DNA from 2 places in the Novacetimonas sp. GS1 genome. Region 2 is predicted to be linked to the other one. Evidence: riboswitches for the same ligand, from Rfam matches in the RefSeq annotation. Region 2 holds a riboswitch; the other holds the start of a gene.
The links. A riboswitch is a leader RNA that binds a small molecule or an ion and turns the genes downstream of it on or off. The one in region 2 is predicted to bind cobalamin.

Region 1: it holds a riboswitch for cobalamin, as region 2 does, so the genes downstream of both, FYB92_RS04195 (CbtA family protein) here and FYB92_RS10580 (aromatic ring-hydroxylating dioxygenase subunit alpha) in region 2, are expected to answer to the same signal.

Annotation. Positions count from the first base shown of each region.
Region 1 covers NZ_VSZP01000001.1:931,303-935,514, forward strand. Annotated here, with positions in the region: gene FYB92_RS04185 (lytic transglycosylase domain-containing protein) at 1-980, shown strand, start outside; gene FYB92_RS04190 (peroxiredoxin) at 1,023-1,613, shown strand; adenosylcobalamin (AdoCbl) riboswitch at 2,370-2,546, shown strand; gene FYB92_RS04195 (CbtA family protein) at 2,592-3,326, shown strand; gene FYB92_RS04200 (extracellular solute-binding protein) at 3,690-4,212, opposite strand, start outside.
Region 2 covers NZ_VSZP01000001.1:2,384,537-2,388,748, reverse strand. Annotated here, with positions in the region: gene FYB92_RS10590 (iron ABC transporter permease) at 1-846, shown strand, start outside; gene FYB92_RS10585 (ABC transporter ATP-binding protein) at 843-1,601, shown strand; cobalamin riboswitch at 1,769-2,010, shown strand; gene FYB92_RS10580 (aromatic ring-hydroxylating dioxygenase subunit alpha) at 2,202-3,284, shown strand; gene FYB92_RS10575 (acetate uptake transporter) at 3,473-4,081, shown strand.

The sequences.
Region 1 (4,212 bases), 1.5 Mb from region 2:
ATGCGCAGATGATGCAGGAAGCCGACGCCTATCGCGCCCGCGCGCGCCAGAACTATACCCCGCCCGGTCCGCCAGAAGATCCGTGGGGGCCGTATATTACCGAGGCGGCGCAGCGTTTCGATGTGCCCGAACTGTGGATACGTGCGGTGATGCAGCGTGAATCCGGCGGGCAGCTTTTCCATAATGGGCAGTTCGTGACGTCGCAGCCCGGTGCAATGGGGCTGATGCAGCTCATGCCCCCCACCTATGACGAGATGCGCCGGCGTTACAACCTTGGGCCGGATGCCTATGAACCGCATGACAACATCATCGCCGGCACTTCGTACCTGCGCCAGATGTATGACATCTATGGCTCGCCGGGGTTCCTTGCGGCCTATAACAGCGGGCCGGGGCGTCTGGATGATTTCCTTGACCGCAGCCATACGCTGCCGCGTGAAACACGCGAATATGTGGCCTTTATCGGCCCGCGCATCGCCGGTGTGTCGCCGGTCAACCGTTCACAGGCCGACCTGATGATCGAGGCCAGGGCACAGGCCCGCGCGCAGGCCCGCGCGCAGGGTAGCACCCGGCATGGGCGTGGCGGGCGGCAGGTGATCGGCGCGGACCAGCCATTGCAGGTGGCCGAGGCCCCGTCGGCTGAAAGTGCGGCCGTCCGTGCGGCATGGAGCGCGCGCGCCAGAGCAGGGCAGTTGCCGATGTCGGCGGTGGGCGCGCATCCCACCATCGTCATGGATGCCGCCAACTGGGCGGTGCAGGTCGGGGCCTATGGATCGCGCGGACAGGCGTTGCAGGCATTGCAGCATGCCCGCGCCAACGCCGCGCTGCATGGCGCGCGTGAACAGGTTGATTCGGTCACGGCGGGGCGGGGACGTGTCTATCGCGCCCGCCTGCTGGGCCTGTCGCATGCCAGCGCGTTGCAGGCGTGCCAGAAACTGGGCAGTCATGCCTGTCAGGTCATGGGACCGATTTCCGGGTCATGAGGGCACGACGCATGACGCACGATGCATGACGGGATGAAGTGAATGAAATATTTCTACAGGCGTCCGCGATGGTCGTGGACGGGTATTATCGTGCCACTGGTGGGGGTTTTGTCCTTTGCCGGGATTGTCGCATGGTCCACCGCGCGCGCCGCCCTGCCCGCGGGCAGCAATGCGCCGATGTTCGTCGCCCCCGCCGCGCAGGCAGGCAAGGAGTTCAGCTTTCATCTGGCCGATGCGCTGCGTAACGGGCCGGTGGTGGTATATTTCTACCCCGCCGCCTTTACGCGTGGCTGCACCATAGAGGCACATGAATTCGCGGATGCGATGGACAGTTACCACGCACTTGGCGCCAGCGTGATCGGCGTGTCGATGGATGATCTCAAGACGCTGGACCGTTTTTCCGTCAGCGAATGCCATGGCCGTTTCCCCGTCGCATCCGACCCGTCGGGGTCGATTGCGCGGCTGTATGATTCACGCATGCCGGTGGTCCATTACGCCAGCCGCACGTCCTATGTCATCGCCCCCGATGGCAAGATCATCTTTACCTACAGCGCGCTTTCGCCTGACGAACATGTCCGTCGCACACTCGAGGCGATCAGGGCATGGCGCGCGGGACATGCCCCGGCCCCCTGAATACAGGAGATCGTTTGAAACGTCAGGACCAGCAACCGATTGAAACGGCAATGGTTTTTTTGAAGTTTTTTACGGCCCCGTGTAAAGGCGCTGCCTTTTTACAAACAGGCAGCGCCCGGACATTTCGATCATTCCCGAGCAGGCTGTTTGTAAAATCTGTCCCCATATACCACTGGGATCCTGAAAGTTCTTGGTAAAGATTTTCCGAGATGTCCTGAAAATCGTCGTATTTTCAAAATGTTAAAGTAACGTCTGGAATTTCCCCTTCCATTATCAAGGGGATGTTTTCAAACAGTTCCAGTAGATTCATGAATAGAAGAGTGTTTGAAAACAAAGCATTGATGAAAAAGAAAAGTTTTTGGGTGCCGCCTTTTGATCGAAATAAGGCGGCGTCTTCTGAAGCTTTTTGGAAAAAGCTTCACAAAAAACTTTTATAATTTCAGTATGTTATCAAGAATGACTTTTCAAACAGCTTCTAAGAATCCTGCGGCGTTTTTTCCGTAAACGCGGCATGGCGTGATGTGCGGGCGCGGAGGGTGCGCCTGTTCACGCGCCTGCCTGTCACCTGATCGGCGGGTCATCCCGGATGGCTGTTCGGGATGTGTTGCCCAGAATGCGTTGCCCAAGATGCATTGTTCCGAATGCGCTGTCCTGAATGCAGGCTTTGGGATGCCCTGTTGGGGATGTTCCGTTGGGGATGCGCTGTGCAGGGCGCGACGGGGCGGCTTTGCCCCGCATTGACTTGTGCGGTGCGCCCTGCGATGAAAACGGGCCTTTCATGCAAAGGAAGCCGGTGAAAATCCGGTGCGGTCGCGCCACTGTAATGCGGGCATGCATGGCATCATGTCGATGCGCGCACCCTGCCAAGCCAGATACTTTGCATGATATCCTTTCTTCCATCCATCGGGGACGCGATTTCCCCGCAGGAGTCATGAATATGCATATTCCCTTCCTTTTCCCTTTGCCGGTGCGGGCCTGATGGCCGGGCGTGTCCTGCTGCGCGGTATGCTTGCGGGGATTCTCGCGGCGTTCCTCGCCTTTGGCTTCGCGCGGATTGTCGGCGAACCCCAGGTCGATCGCGCCATCGCGTTCGAGGCCGCGCATGATGCGGCCGAAGGTGAACCGCCAGAAGAAGAACTGGTCAGCCGCAAGGTGCAGTCCTCCATCGGGTTGCTGACGGCGTCCGTCATGTATGGCGCGGCGTATGGGGGGGTATTCGCGCTGGCGTTTGCGGTGGCGTTTGGCCGTGTGGGACAGGTATCGCCACGGATGCTGGCGCTGTTGCTGGCGGTGGCGGGGTTCGTGGCGGTCGTGCTGGTGCCCGACCTGAAATATCCCGCCAACCCGCCCGCCGTGGGGAACCCCGAAACAATCGGGCAACGCACCGCGACCTATTTTGAAATGGTCGTCTTCTCGCTCTGTGCGATGATCCTGTCGGTGCTGGCGGGACGGGCGCTGCTGGCGCGTCTGGGGGCATGGTCCGCATGGCTGTGTGGCTGTGCGCTGTTTGTCGTGCTGGTGACGGTGCTGCAACTGGCGCTGCCCACGATCAACGAGGTCCCGGCAGATTTCCCCGCCGCCCTGCTGTGGCATTTCCGCGAGGCCGCCCTTGGCATGCAGGTCGTGTTGTGGGGGGCGCTGGGCCTTGTGTTCGGCCTGCTGGTGGACCGTATGCCCGAACTGCACGGCCACCATGGGGTCGTGCGCGGCTGAGGCGACCGGACAGGTTGCCGGGGATGTTGCTGGCGTCGCATTTTTGGAAAATGCGACGCCTTTTTTACGAGAGCGTTTGAAAACAACTCATTGATGAAAAAGAAAAGTTTTTGGGTGCCGCCTTTCGATCGAAGTAAGGCGGCGTCTTCTGAAGCTTTTTGGAAAAAGCTTCACCAAAAACTTTTATAATTTCAGTATGTTATCAAGACTGACTTTTTGAACAGCCTCTATATAGGGTATCAGGGCCATCCTGCCTGAGGGCTGCGGACGATCATCGTGGGGGAGGGGATCTGCCGCCCGTCATGATCTGTCCGTCATGATCTGTCCACCATGATCCACCTGCCATGATCCGTGCGTCTGGTCTTACGGGGCCTGCATCACGCTGGTCCACAGGGCCTGCAACCTGTGGCGCATGTCGGGTGACAGCTGCGGCAGCATGCGTGTCGCCGCGATCTGTGCCGGCTGGTCTTCCCAATGCAGGGCATTTTTGATCGCGGGGTCGAGCGGCGTGCGCATGTCCGCCGGCATCCCCCAGTAACATGAGGAGGTGGCAAGGTGCGCCTGTGCCTGCGGCGTGCGCAGGTATTTTGCAAACCGCAGCGCCATGTCCTTGCGTTGGGAGGATGAAAGCACCGCCACCGCCTGCTGCCATCGCAACGCGCCCTGCCGGGGAATGAGATAGGTCAGGGTCGGGTGCGCCGACAGCACCGGCGTCGCCGCCTGCTGCGCAGGGATAGAAGCCGCGGCCGCGGCAGGAACAGGCGCGGCGTCTGCCTGCGCGGGGGGATGCGCGCCGGGCGGCAGGGGCGGGGCATCGGCATCATCGCCATCGCTGTTGGCGCCCTGTACGGCAGCGGCGGCGGGCTGTCCCTTCTGCACCGCGCCG
Region 2 (4,212 bases):
GCGCAACTGCGTCTGCCGCGCACCCTGTTGGCCATTATGGTGGGTGGCACACTGGGCCTGTCGGGTGCGGTCCTGCAGGGATATCTGCGAAACCCGCTGGCGGACCCCGGTATTCTGGGCGTATCGGGTGGGGCGGCACTTGGTGCGGTATGCGTGTTTTATACCGGCCTCATGCAGCTTTCCATTGCGGCCCTGCCGCTTGGTGGCCTGACGGGGGCCCTGTGCGCGGCTGCCGTGCTGATGGGGGTGGTGGGGCGTGGCGGGACACTGGTGCTTTTACTGGCGGGGGCGGCACTCAGCAGTTTTACCGCCGCGCTGACGGCGCTGGTGCTGAACCTTGTCCCCAGTCCGTATGCATCCTTTGAAATCATGCATTGGCTTATGGGGTCACTGACTGACCGGACCTTTACCCATGTCTGGATCTGCCTGCCCGGTGTGGTGTGTGGCACGCTGTTTATGCTGTCCTGCGCACGTGCGCTCGATGCGCTGGCGCTGGGTACGGATGTGGCGGAAAGCCTTGGGTTCCGGCTTCATGCTCCATGGGGGATACAGACGCGCGTCGTGCTTGGCGCGGCTCTTGCCGTTGGGGCGTGTGTGGCGGTTTCCGGTGCGATTGGCTTTGTGGGGTTGGTGGTGCCGCATCTGTTGCGCCCGTTGACGGGGCACCAGCCTTCACGCCTGCTTGTGCCGTCCTTTCTGGGGGGCGGACTGTTGCTTCTGGCGGCGGATATGGTTGTGCGCCTGGTGGCAAGCGGGCCTGAACTACAGCTTGGCGTATTGACGGCATTGGTTGGTGCGCCGGTTTTTTTCGCCCGTGTCATCATCCTTAAAAGGAGCAGCCCATGAGCTTGCTTCATGCGTGCGGCGTCTCGCTCAGACGGGGGGAACGGGCTGTCGTTTCCGCCGCTGCCCTGACCCTGGAACGGGGGCGGGTTGTGGGCCTGATCGGACCGAACGGGGCGGGGAAAAGCACGTTCATGCGTATGCTTGCGGGGTTACAGACCCCCGATTGTGGGGAGATCCAGCTTCTTGGGCGTGACATGGGGCAGATCCCCCCCGCAATGAGGGCAAGGCAACTGGCCTTTATCCCGCAAGATGGTGGAATGCCGCCGCCGATGCCCGTCCGTAATCTGGTGGCACTTGGGCGCCTGCCACATGGACAGGCCAACATGCATGCGATAGGGCATCCTGCGGTGCAACGTGCGCTGGAGGCAACAGGCCTGCTGGACCTGTCTGCCCGTCCGGCCTGTCATCTTTCGGGTGGAGAGCGGGCGCGTATGAACCTCGCGCGTGCGCTGGCGACCGATACGTCTGTTGTTGTGGCGGATGAACCGATTGCCGCCCTTGACCCTGCCCATGCCCTGTCCATGATGCAGCTTTTCCGTGAACAGGCCGCACAAGGTAAGGGGATTGTCGTTGTGTTGCATGATCTGGTGCTGGCGACGCGGTTTTGCGATGAACTTGTGCTGATGGATGATGGCTCCATCATTCGACATGGCCCTGCAACACAGGTGCTGGATGATGATATCATGCATGCAGTGTACGGGGTAACGGTCAGGCGGATCGGGGATGCTGTCATTCCGTGGGAACTCCGTCGATAAGGCATCTTGATGTAATCCGGGCTGTTTTTGTACGAATCCGTTATTTCCCCGGATTATTGTTTGCAAAAACCTTTCAGGACATTTGCGGGGCAGGGACTGATCTGCGAATGCATTTCGAAAAAATCTTCAGGATATCTTGCATCTGGCGGAAAAATGCAGGCACTATCAACTTCTATCAAGTCGATGGTCCCGTGCGAGCGGGCTAACAGGGAACGCCGTCATGCTCCGGCCGGGTCATAAGCCCGGGAGCCAAGTCGGAGGCTGCTCCCGCAACTGTAGGCGGTATGTCGCCGGTTCATTTACCCCCATGGGGTAGGTCACTGTTTCCACGATCAAGGGAATGGGAAGGCAGGAACCGGCAGGCCATGATCCGTGAGCCAGGAGACCTGCCATCGTCATTTGCCAAGCCGTCGGACGGGATGTGCCGAAGGCGGGAGAAGCCTATGCCCATCAGGCAGGAAGCCACGTGCCATGGCGATATGGCAGGTAACGCATCCACGCGTTGCAGTTTTATGAAAATCATACGAAAAATAACGTCTTTTCTGACTGCGCCACCCCAGGTCCCGTGTGGCCGATATTGTGGGAGGCATTGAAGCGAGTATGGCACGGATTATATCGGACATAACCGCGCCGGTGCGGATGCCGCGTCTGCCCCATGATATCCGGCGTGTGCGGAGTAACCCTGATTTCTGGTATCCCGTTGCCTGGTCGCGTGAACTGCGTCGGGGCAGGGCGATCGGGGTACGTTATGCAGGGCAGCCGATTGTCGTGGTCAGGCCAGAGGCCGGTGCGATCTTTGCGCTTGATGATGTCTGTCCCCATCGTCAGGTTCCTCTGAGCAAAGGAGATGTATGTGGGGATTTTGTGCGCTGTGCATATCATGGGCTGAAATATAGCCGACGTGGACAGTGTTTTTCACCGGATATGAAAATCGAAGATGATCTGCCCCGACTGCGCACATGGGCCTGTCAGGAAAAGGACGGGCTGATTTTTGTTTTCATGGGACCGATGGAAAAGTCCGATAGTGTGCCTCTGCCGGATATTCCACGTGTGCGCGATCCGCATTATCGGACGCGTCGTTTTGGAAAAATTGTGAAATGCCATTACAGTTTCATGCATGAAAACCTGATGGACATGAACCATCAGGTCCTGCACAGCCGTCTGGTCGGAAGTATGAAACCCCGGTTCCTGGGCATGGAACGTGGTCATGATTTTGTGGAGGCGCGCTATACCTTTGCGCGTATGGCCGGCAAGCAACCCCTGAGTGAAGCCCTGATTTATGGGCAGCGTCGGAAAGAAGGGCGCAATTTTGCCTATCGCGATGTCATGACCATCCGTACGCAATATCCATATCAGGCATTGCGGATCGAGACGCAGGGCGTTGAGGAACCGGTCATGGACCTGTGGATTGCGTATGTGCCGCAGGATCGCGAGGAACAAACCAACCGTGTCTTTGGACTGTTGTCCATACGCCGGTTGAAGGTTCCGTTCATACTGGATCTGGCATGGCCGTTGCTGGTTGCCTTTACGGAACGTGTCTTTGCTGAGGATCGCGAAATTGTCGAACTTGAACAGCGGGCATGGCAGGAGCAGGGCGGTGATCGGAATCAGGAAGTTTTTCCGGTTATCATGGCCTTGCGCCAACTGCTTGTCCAAAATGGGATAAGTGCGCAAACAGCCTGAAATCAGGAACCAGGGTCTGGTGCAGCTTTTCCCCCAGGACTTCAGGGGGGGCTGCCATTTGAAAGGCGCGCGTCCGCCAGACCCTTTGTCGGGTTTTATGAATGGGTTATTTCCTGACGTTCTCTAAGATAGATTTTAATATGCCGGGTCGGGCTGATCGTGACATGTTTTGTCATGATTTATCCGCCATGGAATGGAATTGCGGCATGACCCATAATTCGGCAAAAGCAGATCCTGCCCCGTTGGGGTTGATGGGGTTTGGCATGACCACTGTCCTGCTTAACCTGCATAATTCAGGCATCGTTCCCATGGGGGGAGCTATTCTTGCAATGGGATTGGTGTTCGGCGGGGCGACGCAGTTTGTCGCCGGCCTGCTGGAATACGGAAACAGAAATACATTTGGCATGACGGCCTTCATGTCTTATGGCGCTTTCTGGCTGTCCCTCGTTGTGTTGCTGTTCTTGCCGCACTGGGGATTGGTGGCACCCTCATCACCTGCCTTGATGGGCAGCTACCTGCTGATGTGGGGCCTGTTTACTGCCATTATGACGATTGGCACGCTGCGTGCCTCGCGCATGCATCAGGTGGTGTTTTCCAGCCTGACAGTATTGTTTCTGCTGCTCGGCCTTGCCGAAATCCTTGAGCAGCCCATGTTGACGGTTATTGCCGGATATGAAGGATTATTTTGCGGGTTCAGCGCCATTTATCTGGCGGCAGTGGAATTGCTCGCAGCACAACCGGGACACGTCGCAGCTCCTGTTGCAGTTATGGTGCCGCCTGCCGAGGTTGCAGCCTGATATTGCGGTTCCGCAAACCTGTTATGGGGCAGCACATGCCCGATGATGCCCCATGACTGAATATAACCGCCCTTCGGGGCGGTTTTTTTTTGGATATGCCGCTATATCAAGGGGCTGACGGTTACGCGTAT